Regions from separate parts of the Dellaglioa sp. BT-FLS60 genome, predicted to be linked through region 1. Evidence: predicted binding sites of a transcription regulator. Region 1 holds the regulator's gene; the other holds the start of a gene.

Region 1 (8,437 bases):
AGTATTTATACGCTCTTTTGTATATTATTAATAATAGGTAATGCATAGCGTGATTGCAATTACTTTTTGTATTTAGGACTAAAAGTATTGTGTATTACATATCGTCTTAGAAGTATTAGCACATTAAAATACAACACATTCTGTTTAGGACATAGAAAAATTAACATATCAATTAAGATGTTAATAATGAAATGATGTTATTTTTTTCTTATGAAAAATTGTCAAATCTTGCCATTAAATAGGACATCAAGTACAATAATGGCAAGATTATAAATGGAAGTTGGCTGAGTAATGAAAATTGGAATTGATCGCATTAATTTTTTTACATCGGATAAGTATGTTGACATGGCTGAATTGGCTGAGGCTAGGGATGTGGATCCTAATAAGTATTTAATTGGGATTGGTCAGTCGAAAATGGCGGTTATTCCACCAACTCAAGATGTTGTAACGATGGGTGCGAATGCTGCAGATTTATTGATAGATGATGAAAACAGAGAGAAAATTGATTTTGTTATTTTTGCAACAGAATCTGGTGTTGATAATTCTAAATCGACAGCAGCCTATGTTTCTGGTTTATTAGGATTAAATCATGTAAGGGCAGTTGAAATTAAACAAGCTTGTTATGGTGCAACGGCTGCGATTCAATTGGCAAAAGGACATGTGGCTCTTCATCCAGATAGTCAAGTACTAGTTATTGGTGCGGATATTGCAAGATATGGGTTAAAGACTTCTGGAGAGCCTACACAAGGTGGCGGTGCCGTTGCAATGATGATTACGGCGGATCCAGCGCTATTAACATTAGATGCAGACAGTGGGTTCGTAACGGAAAATGTTATGGATTTTTGGCGTCCTTTAAATCATAGTGAAGCACTTGTAGATGGCAAAGCGTCACAGAATGTTTATTTGGATTTTTTTAATCAAACATGGAATGAATATAAAAATAAAACTGGATTAACAGTAAATGATTTTAAAGCAATACTTTATCACTTGCCATATACAAAACTTGGCATTAAAGGATTAAGAGAGGTGCTTCCAGAAGCAAGTGAAATTAAAAAAACTGAATTAACACATGAATTTGAAGCGGCTAAAAAATATAACAATCAGGTTGGAAATTTATATACTGGATCATTATATTTAAGCTTTATTTCTTTACTTGAAAATAGTGATGATTTAGAAATCGGTGATAGAATTGGATTTTATAGTTATGGTTCTGGCGCGGTTGGTGAATTTTTTTCTGGTAAATTGGCTGCTAATTTTAAAAGTCACTTGCCTCAAACAAATTTGGAATCACGAGTTAAAGTATCTGTTGCGTTGTACGAAAAGACCTATCAAAGTCAATTAAAAAATGATGGTGCGGATATTGATTTAGATTATGCTAATGATCCAGCTAAATTTATTTTAATTGGTAGTAGCAATATGCAGAGACAATACCGAATACAATAAAAATATTAACCGATTTAACCCCTAAGTTGAGACTAACTTGGGGGTGCTTTTTATGGCTGATGAATTGAATACAAAATAAATAAGGCAATCAATTACCACTCAAAGTTGAGTAGCAGTTGATTGCCTTGTAAGCCATTATTAAAAATGACGATAGAGTCCAATTACTTTACCTAAAATAGAGACCTTATCTAAGATAATAGGTGCCATCGTATCATTTTCAGGTTGGAGTCGGAAATAATTGTCTTCTTTGAAGAATCTTTTACAGGTCGCTTCATCGAATTCATTCATAGCGATAACAATTTCGCCATTTTCAGCATTTGACTGTTTTCTGACGATGACCTGATCGCCGTTTAGAATACCAATATTAATCATACTTTCTCCACGAATTGTTAGCATGAATAGGTCATCTGAAGAATTAAAGTCAGGTGGTAAGGGGAAATAATCAGTCACTTGTTCAACTGCTAAGATAGGAACACCAGCGGTAACAGTACCTACCATTGGAATTAAATTTTCATGACTATTAACACCAATTGCATCTAAACCAAGTGGTGTAAGTTCGATGGCTCTAGGTTTAGTAGGGTCTTTAGTTAGTAATCCTTTTTTTTCAAGTCGAGCAATGTGTCCATGAACCGTGGAAGTTGAAGATAAAGAAACAGCTTCACCAATTTCTCTAACAGTTGGCGGATAGCCTTTTGTATCCACTCGTTCATGAATAAAGCGCAAGACCGCAAGTTGCTTGCTGTCAGATGCTTTTGTCATTTCGTACACCTCATCATCATTATTTATTACTTTAATAGTAGCATATGAAAGTATCTGTTGCAAACAAACGTTCGGTTAATTCAAATGATTGTTTTTTATGATATTATCGGGTATGCTTATGAGTGAAATTTTAAGGAGTGATAGTAAATGAGTCCAGAAGATTTAACACCAAGAATAAATGAATTAGCTGCAAAAAGTAAAACTGCTGAAGGATTAACAAAATCTGAAGAAGTTGAAAGAAAAGAATTACGTGAAACCTATCTGGCATTATTTAGAGAGGGTTTTAGAAGCCGGGTTGAAATGATGCAGGTTTATGATAAATCAGGTAAAGAAGTAACCCCAGATAAAGTAAAAAAAGTGCAACGTGACAAAGGCTTACGAGACGATTAGTAAAATAGTTCACACTTTAGGTAGAATTACCTTTTCTTTTATGTCAAGATTGTGTAGAATTAATGATTGAAGTGAATTGAAAGGGGTCTTGAATTATGTCAATAGGAATGACGATTTTAATCGCCGTTATTGCGTTAGCAGTTGGACTTGTCGGAGGATTTTTCGGTGCTCGTAAGTATATGGAAACATATTTACAAAAGAACCCACCAATCAATGAAGATATGTTAAGAATGATGATGGTCCAAATGGGCCAAAAGCCTTCTGAAAAGAAATTACATCAAATGATGTCATCAATGAACGCACAAGCAAAAAATAGCTCACAAAAAAAATAAGTTAATATTTTATGAACAGGCAAGGGTTTTCTTTGCTTGTTTTTTTTTCACAAAAAGGGGGCACCAGAATGAATATTTTTAGAAAACTTGGATGGTTTTTTAAACAAGAAAAAAAATCATATAGTATTGCAGTATTTTTCTTGATTTTAGTGGCAATTTTCCAAATTGTGCCACCTAAGATTATTGGAAATATTGTTGATAGCATGAGCGAAAAAGAATTAACAGTAAGCAAACTTGCTATTTGGATTGGCATTCTAATTTTTGTTGCAGTGGGTCAATACTTGTTTAGGTTTGTTTGGCGAAGAAATATTTGGGGGAGTGCTGCTCGCCTTGAAAAAATTTTACGAACCAGATTATTTAGACATTTTATGCAAATGGATCAATCGTTTTTTCAACAGAATCGCACTGGCGATTTAATGGCACATGCCACAAATGATTTAACGGCTATTCAACAAGTTGCGGGTGCTGGAATATTAACCTTTGCTGATTCAATTATTACAGGTGGAACGACTATCATAGCGATGATTTTTTTAATTGATTGGCGATTAACCATTTTGGCAATTATTCCACTACCTTTGTTAGCAGTTATGGCTAGATATTTAGGTACCAAAATCCACACGGCATTTTCTACCTCACAAGCGGCATTTTCAACATTGAATAACAAAACGCAAGAGAGTGTTAGTGGCATTAAAGTTATTAAGACACTTGGACAAGAACAAGAAGATATTGCTGATTTTGAAGAAAAAGTTCAAGAAACAATCAAAATTAATAGAAGAGTTAACTTTTTAGATGCGCTATTTGATCCTATAACAAGTTTAATTATTGGGTTATCATATGTTTTTACTATTATTTTGGGTGGTTATTATGTAACTAATAATGTTATTTCAATTGGACAACTCATTTCATTTATCAGTTATATCGCGTTACTTGTTTGGCCAATGTTTGCTATTGGGCGACTATTTAATATTATCGAACGTGGTAATGCTAGTTATGATCGTGTACAAATTTTACTTAATCAAAAAAGCGGCATTATTGATAATAAAAAAGGGTTAACTAAATCACCAGCAGGACCTTTTGATTTCAGTATTCAGCATTTTAATTATCCAGATGATGATCGTGAAAGTTTACATGATGTTAGTTTTCATATTGGTTCTGGGCAAACGCTTGGGATTGTTGGTAAAACTGGTGCTGGTAAGTCAACAATTATGAAATTAATACTGCGTAAATTTGATGCATATAATGGTATTATTACGGTTAATGATTCAGATATTAAAGAATACGCATTAGATACATATCTCAAGTCAATTGGGTATGTTCCGCAAGAAAGTTTCTTATTTTCAACGTCTATTTTTGATAATATTCGATTTGCAAATATGGATTTAACAAAAGAAAAAGTTGAAAATGCTGCATTTGATGCGGATTTGGCTAGCGATATTATGGAACTACCTCAAAAATATGAAACAGAGGTTGGTGAACAAGGAATATCATTATCTGGTGGTCAAAAACAACGTTTAGCTATTGCTCGTGCGTTAGTTATTGATCCAGAATTGTTAATTTTAGATGATGCACTTTCTGCTGTTGATGCTAGAACGGAATCAGTTATTTTGAATAGATTAAAAAGTAAACGTCAAAATAAAACAACTATTATTTCTGCGAGTCGTATGAGTAGTGTTATGGATGCAGACGAAATTATAGTCATTGATGGTGGAACAATAGTTGAGCGAGGTAAACATGCTAGCTTAATGGCATCAAAAGGTTGGTATTATCAAATGACAACTAAACAACAACTTGAAAGTAAGCTAGATGGAGGTGATTTTGATGAGTGAACAATCTAAGTCAAGTTGGCAAAAAGAATTGAGTAGTAAGGAACAAAGAACGGTTATTAAAAGATTGTTGCCCTATACAAAAGAGTTTAAAGCAGATTTTTTAATTGCTATTTTATTTGCTGCAATCTTGAGTGGCATTAATATACTTTTACCATTACTCTTACAATATTATATGGATCATTATCTGCAATCAAAATCAACACCGCTAAATATCATGTTTTTATTTGCGGGACTTTATTTTATGGGTGTCATTTTAAAAGCAGTCACACAGTTTATTCAAACGTATTTGTACTCAATGGGTGCAGAAAAAACATTGGAAAAAATTCGTGTGATTCTTTTTAAGAAAATTCATACATTAGGTATGAGATATTTTGATCAAACACCGGCTGGAGCCGTCGTTTCTAGGGTGACTAACGATACAATGACTTTAGCAGATTTTTGGACGTTATTCATGACGTTAATTGTGGGGGTGTTTTCACTTGTTTCTGCTTTTGTGGCAATGTACATTGCCAAACCACAAATTGCATTAGTGACATTGATTTTTATTCCTATTTTATTAATAACAACTTGGTATTATCAGCGTTTTAGTTCAAAAGTATATCGACAAATGCGAGAATATTTGAGCCGATTGAACACAAAATTGAACGAATCAATTGTTGGTATTAGTGTCATTCAGCAATTTCGTCAAGAGAAAAGAATTGAAAGCGAATTTGAAGACACGAATGACCTTTATTTGAAAAAAAGATTTGAAATGATTCGGACTAATTCGTTATTATTATCACCAATTATTAGTTTATTTTATGCATTGGCAGTTGTGATTACGTTGGGATTGTTTGGTATCAATAGTCTGGATCATTTTGTTGAGGCAGGAATGGTGTATGCATTTTTGACGTATTTACAAAATTTCTTTAATCCTATGACTAATTTGATGGATTATTTGACAACATTTCAAGATGGTATTGTTGCGGGTAGTCGAATCATTAGCGTTTTAGACGATCAAACGACGGAACTACAGCAAGCACCTGAAGAAGGTGCAACCATTATGAATGGTAAAATTGAATTTAAAAATGTTACTTTTTCATATGATGATGAAAATACTGTTTTAAAAAATATTTCATTTGTAGTTCAGCCTGGTGAAACATTGGCATTTGTGGGCCATACGGGTAGTGGTAAAAGCTCAACCATTAATGTATTGATGAGATTTTATGACTTCCAAGAAGGTCAAATTTTAATTGATGATGTGGATATTAAAAAATATTCATCTGAAGAACTTCGTAAGAAAATGGGTCTGGTATTGCAAGATTCATTCTTATTTTATGGAAACGTTGCGTCTAATATTAGAATGTTTAATGAAACTGTAACTGATGAACAGATTGAAAAGGCCGCTAAATTTGTCCATGCTGATCAGTTTATTGATAAATTACCACAGAAGTACCAAACAAGAGTTGTTGAACGTGGCGCAACTTATTCTGCTGGTGAGAAACAGTTAATTTCATTTGCGAGAACAATTGTGACTAATCCTAAAATTTTAATTTTGGATGAAGCTACAGCAAACATTGATACTGAAACAGAACAACTTATCCAAGCTGGCTTGAAACAAATGAGACAAAATAGAACGACATTGGTTATTGCTCATAGATTATCGACTATTGTTGATGCCAATCAAATATTAGTTTTAGACAAAGGTGAAATTGTCGAACGAGGAACACATGACGAATTGATTGACTTACAAGGTAAATATTTTGATATGTATCATTTGCAGAATGGTTCGGAAGATTAACTTGAATTAAACTAGTACAGGATTAGGTATAAGCTTTCAAAAAAATAAAAATACCGCTTGAAAATCATCATGATTTTCAAGCGGTATTTTTATTTTTTATGAGGATCAACGTATTTAAAGTCAGGATTAATATCGTTATCTAGTTTTTTAAATGAACTTGTTAATTGAGTATCTATTTGCGCTTGAACCTCATCAGTTAACTTTGTTTTTTTATCTAGATAGATAGGATCGCCAAATGCAACGGTAATTCTTTTTCTACTGAAAAGCTGTTTAAAGGTTAATGGACCTTGATAAACTGCGGGAACTAAAGGGACTTTTGCCATACGAGCAATTAAGAGTGAGCCACCTTTTAATTCTTCAGAATGGCGGGTTCCTGATGGGAACATGATTAGGGACAATTCGCCTTTTTTTAAAAATTTGACAGGAATTTTAATGGTTGATGGGCCAGGATTTTCGCGATCAACGGGAAAAGCATTGGCATGAATTAAGATATAGCGTAAAATTGGATTTACAAAGAGTTCTTTTTTTGCCATAAATGAAAATTTCTTAGGACTAGCGGCTAAGGCAAAGTAAATGGGGTCAAACCAAGTCCGATGCGGACCTACTAAAATATATGATCCTTCGGGAAGATTTTCTTTATTAATATAATGAGCGTTTCCGTTGATTAAAAAGGTAATAATTCTTACAATAAATCGTGCAAATGAATAGAACATGTCGCAACAATCCTTTCAAATTTAAACTTTAGTATGTTAAGTATGACTAATTAAATTCAAAGTTGCAAGTTTAAGTCAAATTTATAGAAAGCGGGGTGACAATGAATGGTCTCACTCAATGAGAATGAACGGATTGATCAATTGTATTCAAATCAGATTCAAATTATTCAGAGTCCAGATGTTTTTTCTTTTTCACTAGATGCTGTTTTGTTGGCTCATTTTGCGGAAGTTTCAAGAAAAGAGTCAGCTAGAATTGTTGATTTATGCGCTGGAAATGGTGCAGTTGGTCTCTTTATTAGTCAAAAAACAAAAGGTCAAATCTATCAAATTGAACTACAAGAGCGATTGGCGGATATGGCTAAGCGAAGTATTGAATTAAATCATCTGGAAAATCAGGTACAGGTTAAGCAATTAGATTTAATTAAAACGTTTGATTATCTAAAAAAGGATTCCGTTGACACCGTCCTTTGTAATCCGCCCTATTTTCCGAATACCCCTGAATCTTCACGGAATCCTAACCCATACTTGGCTATTGCAAGACATGAGATTACGACTGATTTAGATAAAATTTTAGAGATTACTAGTGGCCTGTTAAAAATGAAAGGAAAAACTTTTTTTGTTCATCGTCCTGATCGCTTGCCTGAAATTTTGAGTAAGATGGTTAATCATCGATTAGCACCTAAAAGAATTCAATTTGTTCATCCGAAAGAGGATAAAGAAGCAAATATGGTTTTAATTGAAGCTATTAAAGATGGAAATGCGGCTGGAATAAGAATTATGCCGCCAATTGTTGTTTATGATAATGATAATGACTATACGCAAACTGTTCGGGAGATTGTCTATGGTAGTTGATAAACACTATTATTTCTATGTTCTATTATGTGCCGATAATACATTATATGGAGGATTCACTACGGATCCTGAAAAAAGACTTGCCACTCATAATGCAGGCAAAGGAGCCAAGTATACTAAGCTACCCAGTAGACGTCCTTTAAAGATGATTTATCAAGAAGTTTTTGCGACAAAATCAGAAGCGTTGAAGAAAGAATATGCCTTTAAACACCAACCAAGAAGTAAAAAAATCGCTTATTTAAGAGAACAATCAGTTGAAATCTGAAATAATATAAAAAAGAGATTTCAAATGATATAATTAACAGATAAATTTATATAGAGGAGTTACAATATTATGAAAAT
Region 2 (8,437 bases), on a different contig from region 1:
TCAGGTGGCTTTCAAGTCTTTTCATTAGCTAAAATGCGTGATATTAGTGAAGAAGGTGTTAAGTTTAGAAGCCATTTAAATGGTGAAAAATTATTCTTATCACCAGAAAAAGCAATTCACATTGAAAATGCTTTGGGTGCTGATATTATGATGAGTTTTGATGAGTGTCCTCCATTTATGGAAAGTTACGATTATATTAGTAAATCAGTTGATCGGACGAGTCGTTGGGCTGAACGTGGTCTTAAAGCTCATTTAAATCCTAAAGAACAAGCCTTGTTTGGAATTGTTCAAGGTGGAGGTCATCGTAATTTAAGAGAACGTAGTGCACGTGATTTAGTTTCGATGGATTTTCCTGGTTATTCAATTGGTGGGTTATCTGTGGGTGAATCAAAAGCTGAAATGAATCGTGTCTTAGATTTTACGACGCCTTTATTACCAGAAGACAAACCACGTTATTTAATGGGTGTTGGCTCAGCTGATGCCTTGATTGATGGGGTATTACGTGGCATTGATATGTTCGATTGTGTATTGCCAACACGGATTGCTAGAAATGGGACAACCATGACTTCAATGGGTCGTGTGGTTGTTAAAAATGCTAAATATGAACGTGATTTTAGACCATTAGATGAAAACTGTCATTGTTATACATGTAAAAATTATACGCGTGCTTATTTACGTCATTTGATTAAAGCAAATGAAACGTTTGGAATTCGTTTAACGAGTTACCATAATTTATATTTCTTAACACATTTGATGGCAGATGTTCGTCAAGCTATTATGGATGATAATTTATTGGAATTTCGTGAAGCATTTTTCGAACAATATGGATTTTACGATAAAAATCCTAAGAATTTTTAAATTCTTTTGAATAGGTATGGCGTTCGGTCAAAAAGTTTGATACCCTTGTCTAGTAAGAAAAAAGAAAATAGAGGTGGCTAATTAATGCAATATACTAGTATTTTGATGATTGTGGCTTTATTCGTCTTGATGTATTTCATGATGATTCGTCCACAAAAAAAACAACAACAAAAACAACAAGAAATGATGAACCAATTAAAACCTGGGGATGCTGTTGTCACTATTGGTCGTTTACATGGTGTTATTGATAGTTTTGATGAAGAAGCAAAAACTGTTACGCTTGATTGTGATGGTATTTTCTTAACATTCGAACGTTCAGCAATTGCACGTGTTATGCCAAAGACAGTTGAAGTAGATCATATCGCTAAAGAAGAAACAACAACTAGTGATGCTGCTGTTGAAGCAACTGTTGAAGAAGATAAATTTTCTTCAGATGAAAAATAATCATTTTCAAGTATTAACTTTGAGGTAATCAGAGTTAATACTTTTTTTATTGGGTCTTTTAAGTCCAAGATTCTTGTTTATTTTACTAATAAAATGTAAACTTAAACTATTAAATTAGATATTAATAAAGAGGACTGAGACCTCAAGAAATGAGAGTGGTGTGAAATGATAGAAACGCAACAAAAAGCATTGTTTATTATATTTGGTGGTACTGGTGACTTAGCAAAACGTAAATTGTACCCCTCTCTTTTTAAGTTATTTGAAAAAGGCTTTTTGGATGATAATTTTGCTGTTATTGGAACGGCACGACGTCCTTGGACTGATGATTTTTATCAAAATGTTGTCACTGAATCATTGATTGATATTAGTGAAGATAAAGCTAAAATCGCTGATTTTGCATCACATTTTTATTATCAATCACATGATGTTACTGACGTTGCGCACTATGTAACTTTGAAAAAATTAGCTGACAAACTTGATGCTAAATATCAAATTGAAGGTAACCGGATGTTTTACTTAGCAATGTCGCCTCAATTTTTCGGGACGATTGCAACTCATTTAGGCTCACAACATTTAGTGACTGAAAATGGCTTTAATCGTTTAATTATTGAAAAACCATTTGGTCATGATTTTGACAGTGCCAAAGACTTGAATGATGAAATTAGGAACACATTTAAAGAAGATCAAATATTTAGAATTGATCATTATTTAGGTAAAGAAATGATTCAAAATATTCCAGCTATTCGTTTTGGTAATATTATTACGCAAACGTTGTGGAATAACCAGTATATCGATAATATTCAATTGACATTGAGTGAATCATTGGGTGTTGAAGAACGTGGTGGTTACTATGAAACGAGTGGTGCCATGCGTGATATGTTCCAAAATCATATTATGCAAGTTGTTTCATTGTTAACGATGGACATGCCAAAAGAGTTTATTGCGTCAGAAATTCGTAAAGAAAAATTGAAGGCTTTGAAAGCGATTCATATTTTAAAACCCGATGAAGTTGATGCAAACTTTGTACGTGGCCAATACGATGCTGATGAAGCTGGAACTGAAAAAGCTTATCGTGATGAAGAACAAATTGCCCCTGATTCAATGATTGAAACATTTATTGCTGGTCGTTTGACAATTGATAATGATCGTTGGGCGGGTGTCCCCGTTTATGTTCGAAGTGGTAAACGACTTGTTGAAAAAAATACTGAAATCAATATTGTCTTTAAAAATGTTGAAAAAAATATTTTTGGAACAGGTGCTGAACATGAACATTTAGGTAAAGATGTCTTAACCATTACGGTTGAACCCGATGAACGCTTTAGATTGACGATTAATACGAAAGAAATTGGTCAAGGGTTTAATACAAATAAAACTAATTTAGATTATGTTAATTCACCTGAAACCAAAGCAAATACACCAGAAGCATACGAAAAATTAATTTTGGATGCATTGAATGGTAACGCAATTAATTTTGCCCATTGGAATGAAGTTGCTAAGGCATGGAATATTGCTGATGTGATTTTAGATACATGGCACAATAATGACGATGATAAATCTATTTTCCCTAATTACAAGAGTGGTTCAATGGGACCAGATGCATCAGAAAAATTGTTGACAGATGATGGTAATTACTGGATATATAATCCTAAAAAATAAAATGAGGTAACGTTTCGATGTTAATCGAGGCGTTATTTTTTTATATGATGGGTTTGAAACGAGTGGATAGATAATAAAAAATAATCAGATTGAAAAAGAACGTGTGTTCGTGTAAAATAGACTAAGAAAGGGGTGAGACTGATGGCTGAATTAAACGGTATTACAATAGACGAAAAATTATTAAAAAGGAAAATTATCCATGTTGATATGGATGCTTTTTATGCCTCAATTGAAGAACGTGAACACCCTGAATTTATTGGAAAGCCATTAGTTATCGCCCATGATCCAAGAAAAAATGGTGGTCGTGGCGTCGTAGCTACGGCAAACTATGAGGCAAGAAAACTAGGAATTCATTCCGCAATGGCAGCTCAAGAAGCCTATGAGATTTGTCCTAAGGTCATTTTTCAACCACCTAATTTTACTTTATACAAAGAAGTTTCAAGTCAACTCCATGCCATATTTCATGAATATACCGAAATGATTGAGCCAATTGCTTTTGATGAAGCTTACCTTGATATTACACAAAATAAAAAGGGCCTAAAAAGCGCTATCCAAGCAGCACACATGATTCAAAGAGAAATCTATCAAAAATTACGTTTAACCTGTTCAACAGGTGTTTCATACAATAAATTTTTGGCTAAATTAGCATCAGATTATAATAAACCGGCAGGTATGACGTTAATTCTGCCTGAAGATGTCATTCCGTTTTTATCTGAATTACCAATTGGCAAATTTAGAGGTGTCGGGAAAAAAACGGCACCTAAAATGATTGATCAAGGGATTCTTACTGGAAAAGAATTGCTAGAAAAATCCGAAGTTGAATTAATTCAACAATTTGGTAAATTAGGTTATTTCTTATATAAAAGGGTACGTGGCGTGGATGACCGGCCCGTTGAGTGGCAACGAGAGCGAAAATCAATTGGTAGTGAACGAACATATGGCAAGCTCTTAATGACAACTGATGAGGTTGAAACGCAACTTAGAACTATTGCACATTTGGTTTCTGAAACCTTGAACAAGCAGCAAAAGCATGGCAAGACATTAGTTATTAAAGTTCGCTATCAAGATTTTACGACGCTCACTAAAAGATTAACGCTCGATGAATTTATCCGTAATGATGCACCAACCATTTATTTTTATGGCCGACAGATTTTTGACGAAATTTTGGGTGCAGAAAAAGGGATTCGATTACTTGGCTTAACAATGACAAATTTAGCACCGATAGGTTTTGAGAATATGAAGCTACCATTATTTGAAAAAAAAGTGCCAAATCAGTCTTTGTAATTGCCCACAATAACCGTTATACTTAAGAGCAGCTTTGGAAACGAAAGAAGACTAATTAATTATGAAAATAACATGGCTTGGACAATCAAGTGTTCAAATTCTTACTAATGACAAGATAACGATTTTAATTGATCCATTTATTAAAGATAATCCATTAGTTAAAACGACTGTTGAAGAATTAAATCCAGACTATATTTTGGTGACGCATGCACATGCGGACCACGTTGGTGATACAATTGAATTGGCTAAAAAATCAAACGCTACGGTAATTGCAATTACTGATTTAGCGACTTATTTTAAAGGAGAAGGCTTAACTGTTGAACCTTTGAATTTTGGTGGGCAACTTAAACTACCATTTGGTTCAGTGAAGCTTGTCCCTGCGTGGCATACTGCTGCACTCGTAATCAACGGGAAGCCTAGAACATTAGGTGTTGCTGCAGGATTTGAATTGCATGTTGATGGTAAGGTTCTTTACCATGCCGGAGATACCGCTTTATTTTCAGACATGAAATTAGTTAATCACATGCAACCTGTTGATTTAGCATTTTTACCTATTGGTGACGCATACACAATGGGGATAGAGGATGCAGCAATTGCAGCTGAATTCGTTCAAGCAAAAAAAGTTGTCCCAATACATTACAATACGTTTGCCAGAATTGAACAAAACCCTGTTGAATTTGTTCAATTATTGAATGATGGTGTTGGGATTATTCCCGAGATTGATGTGCCATTCGAGTTTTAAGAAGGAGTCGTTTAAGTGAAAATTGAGCTAGAAATTTTAAAGAAAATCAAACAGTTTGAGACGATTATTATTCATCGACATCAAAGTCCGGACCCTGATGCAATTGGCTCTCAATCAGGTCTAGCAGCAATTATTCGTGCTAGTTTTCCTGATAAAAAGGTGTATCAAGTGGGAACCCCTTCAGCTGGATTAGCATGGATTAGTCATCAGGATGAAATTCCTGATGAAACGTATCAAGAGGCACTTGTAATTGTCATCGATACAGCTAATCGGCCAAGAATTGAAGATGATCGCTATACATCAGGTGCTTATCTGATTAAATTAGATCATCATCCAAATGAGGATGTGTATGGGGACTTGGTTTGGGTAAAAACCAATGCATCAAGTAGTTCCGAATTAGTTATGGATTTAGTTGACCAAGTTGATGGCGGCTTAACGGTTACTGATGATGCAGCTAGAATGTTATATGCTGGCATTGTTGGTGATACGGGTCGTTTTATGTATTCAGCAACGACAGCACATACGATGCAAGTTGTTTCTGATTTAATGACACATAATTTTTCAACAACTAAAATTAATCAAAAGATGGATAATATTACGGCGGGTGTCGCTAAATTATCAGGATATGTCTATGATAATTTAGTGATTACAGAGCATAAGGCTGCATACGTGATATTAACGCATGACTATCTTGATTCAATAGAGTTGGGCGATGCTGGTTCATCTCAAATTGTACCGTTACCAGGTAAAATAATTGAAGTTCAATGCTGGGCAATTTTTGTACAGCAAAAGGATGGTAGCTACCGTGTTCGATTACGCTCAAAAGGGCCAGTAATCAACCAATTAGCAAAAGCACATGATGGCGGTGGACATCCCATGGCCAGTGGTGCAAGAGCCAAAGACCAAGCAGAGTACGAAGAAATAGTTAAATCACTTGATGATTTAGCTAGAACATATACGGGAGAATAAGATGCCAGAAAATTTTAAAAATTTTGGACTGCAATCGTATCTTTTAAAAGCGATTGAAGCCATTCATTTCGATGTACCAACAGAAGTTCAGCAACGTTTGATTCCCGTTATTTTAAAGGGAAAAAGCGTTGTGGGACAATCTCAAACAGGTAGTGGTAAAACACATACTTTCTTATTACCAATTTTTAACCAAATTGATGTATCAAACAACACGGTTCAAGCAGTTATCACAACACCAAGTCGTGAACTTGCTTACCAAATTTATGAAGCTGCTAAACAATTGGCAGAATTTAGTCCTGAACCCATTCATATTCAAAATTATGTTGGTGGAACGGATAAACAACGTCAAATTGATAAATTAAGCAGAAGACAGCCACAAATCGTTATTGGGACACCAGGACGTATTGCCGATTTAATGAGTAGTAATGCTTTAGATATTCACAATGCATCAACTTTAGTTGTGGATGAAGCAGATATGACTCTTGATTTAGGTTTCTTAAAAGAAACAGATCAAATTGCATCTGCATTACCTTCTGATCTTCAAATGATGGTCTTTTCAGCAACGATTCCGCAAAAATTACAACCATTCTTAAAGAAATACATGAAGAATCCAGTTGTCGAAGAAATTGCGGCTAAGTCAGTGATTAGCGATACCATTGAAAATTGGATAATTCCAACAAAGAGTCATGATCGTAATGAAATTATTTATCAATTAATTACGATGGGTCAACCTTATATTGCGCTTATTTTTGCGAATACAAAAACGCGAGTGGATGAGATTGTTGATTATTTACGTAGTAAGGATTTAAAAGTTGCCAAGATTCATGGTGACGTGCCAGCTCGTGAACGTAAACGTGTGATGAAAGAAGTTCAGAACTTGGATTATCAATACGTTGTAGCAACTGATTTAGCTGCTCGAGGCATTGATATTGAAGGGGTCTCACATGTTATCAATGATGATATTCCAAACGATTTGGAATTCTTTATTCACCGTGTTGGTCGTACTGGCCGTAATGGCCTAAGTGGGATTGCCATGACATTGTATGGACCAAATGAAGAAAATAAAATTGCTGAATTAGAAGCAATGGGTATTAAATTTGCGCCTAAAGATATTAAAAAAGGCGAAATCGTTGATTCTTATGATCGTAATCGTCGTGAAAATCGTAAACAAGCAAAAAATCCTTTAGCTCCTGTGATTAAAGGAATGGTTAAAAAAGAGAAGAAAAAACGTAAACCTGGATATAAGAAAAAGATCCAAAAAGCAATCAAACGTAAAGATCAAATGGATCGTCGCGTTAATAGAAAGCAAAATCGTAAAGAATCGTAAGCAAAATTTGACAATTTGAGTTGGTTTCAATATAATTTTTATTAGAAACAAGGATAATTTTAAATAGCCTAACAGAAACATTTCATTTGCTGAGAGAAATGATTATTTAAAAAAGCTACCTTGTGATGTGAATGAAAAGAATGACGTCTACTCAACGTTATCGAGCTTAAGAGGTAAACGACTAAAACATCGTTGCAAGTAAGGTGGTACCGCGCTATAAGCGTCCTTACTCGCAGCGGTGTTTTTTGCTTAAAAATAGAAGGGAAGTCACACTTATGAAAAAAATGACAAGTACTGAAATTCGCCAAATGTATTTAGATTTCTTTAAAGAAAAAGGCCATACAATTGAACCTAGCGCCTCATTGCTACCCGTAGATGATCCAACCTTACTTTGGATTAATTCCGGTGTTGCAACTTTGAAAAAATATTTTGATGGATCAGTTGTACCAGAAAATCCTAGAATAACGAATGCTCAAAAAAGTATTCGAACAAATGATATCGAAAATGTAGGTAAAACAGCACGTCATCATACCTTATTTGAAATGTTGGGTAATTTTTCAATTGGTGATTACTTTAAACCAGAAGCAATTAATTGGGCTTGGGAATTATTGACAAGTGATAAATGGTTTGCATTTGATCCTGAAAAATTATACGTTACCGTTTACCCAAAAGATTTAGAAGCAAAGCGTATTTGGTTAGAAGAAGTTAAATTACCAAAAGATCATCTTATAGAAGTTGAAGATAATTTTTGGGATATTGGTCAAGGACCTAGTGGCCCAGATACAGAAATTTTTTATGATCGTGGACAAAGTTTTAACAATTTGGCTGAAGATGATCCTGAGAATTATCCTGGTGGTGAAAATGAACGCTATTTAGAAGTCTGGAATATTGTCTTCTCTGAGTTTAACCACACCCCTGAAAATACGTATGAACCACTACCTCATCAAAATATTGATACGGGGATGGGCTTAGAACGTGTTGTCTCGATTTTCCAAAATGCCAAAACTAACTTTGAAACAGATTTATTTTTGCCATTAATTGATGCGACTGAAAAAATGAGTGATAATAAAAAGTATGATGATAACGCACAAGATGATATTTCATTTAAAGTTATTGCAGACCATGCTCGTGCCATTGCATTCGCAATTGGTGATGGT

The links. The regulator LexA, encoded in region 1, represses DNA repair genes until DNA is damaged. The targets are predictions, from matches to a motif close to CNAACANNTGTTNG.
Region 2: the regulator LexA is predicted to act here: its motif matches at 3,055-3,068, upstream of dinB (DNA polymerase IV).

What each region holds. Positions count from the first base shown of each region.
Region 1 covers NZ_JBSOLI010000022.1:25,385-33,821, forward strand. The annotation lists gene ACVQ8P_RS00535 (hydroxymethylglutaryl-CoA synthase) at 292-1,443, shown strand; gene lexA (transcriptional repressor LexA) at 1,582-2,202, opposite strand; gene ACVQ8P_RS00545 (DUF896 domain-containing protein) at 2,350-2,592, shown strand; gene ACVQ8P_RS00550 (YneF family protein) at 2,688-2,924, shown strand; gene ACVQ8P_RS00555 (ABC transporter ATP-binding protein) at 2,993-4,750, shown strand; gene ACVQ8P_RS00560 (ABC transporter ATP-binding protein) at 4,743-6,530, shown strand; gene ACVQ8P_RS00565 (lysophospholipid acyltransferase family protein) at 6,620-7,243, opposite strand; gene ACVQ8P_RS00570 (tRNA1(Val) (adenine(37)-N6)-methyltransferase) at 7,349-8,095, shown strand; gene ACVQ8P_RS00575 (GIY-YIG nuclease family protein) at 8,085-8,360, shown strand; gene ACVQ8P_RS00580 (D-2-hydroxyacid dehydrogenase) at 8,430-8,437, shown strand, end outside.
Region 2 covers NZ_JBSOLI010000027.1:32,824-41,260, reverse strand. The annotation lists gene tgt (tRNA guanosine(34) transglycosylase Tgt) at 1-858, shown strand, start outside; gene yajC (preprotein translocase subunit YajC) at 943-1,302, shown strand; gene zwf (glucose-6-phosphate dehydrogenase) at 1,471-2,958, shown strand; gene dinB (DNA polymerase IV) at 3,100-4,242, shown strand; gene ACVQ8P_RS01545 (metal-dependent hydrolase) at 4,304-4,984, shown strand; gene ACVQ8P_RS01540 (DHH family phosphoesterase) at 5,000-5,953, shown strand; gene ACVQ8P_RS01535 (DEAD/DEAH box helicase) at 5,955-7,280, shown strand; gene alaS (alanine--tRNA ligase) at 7,556-8,437, shown strand, end outside.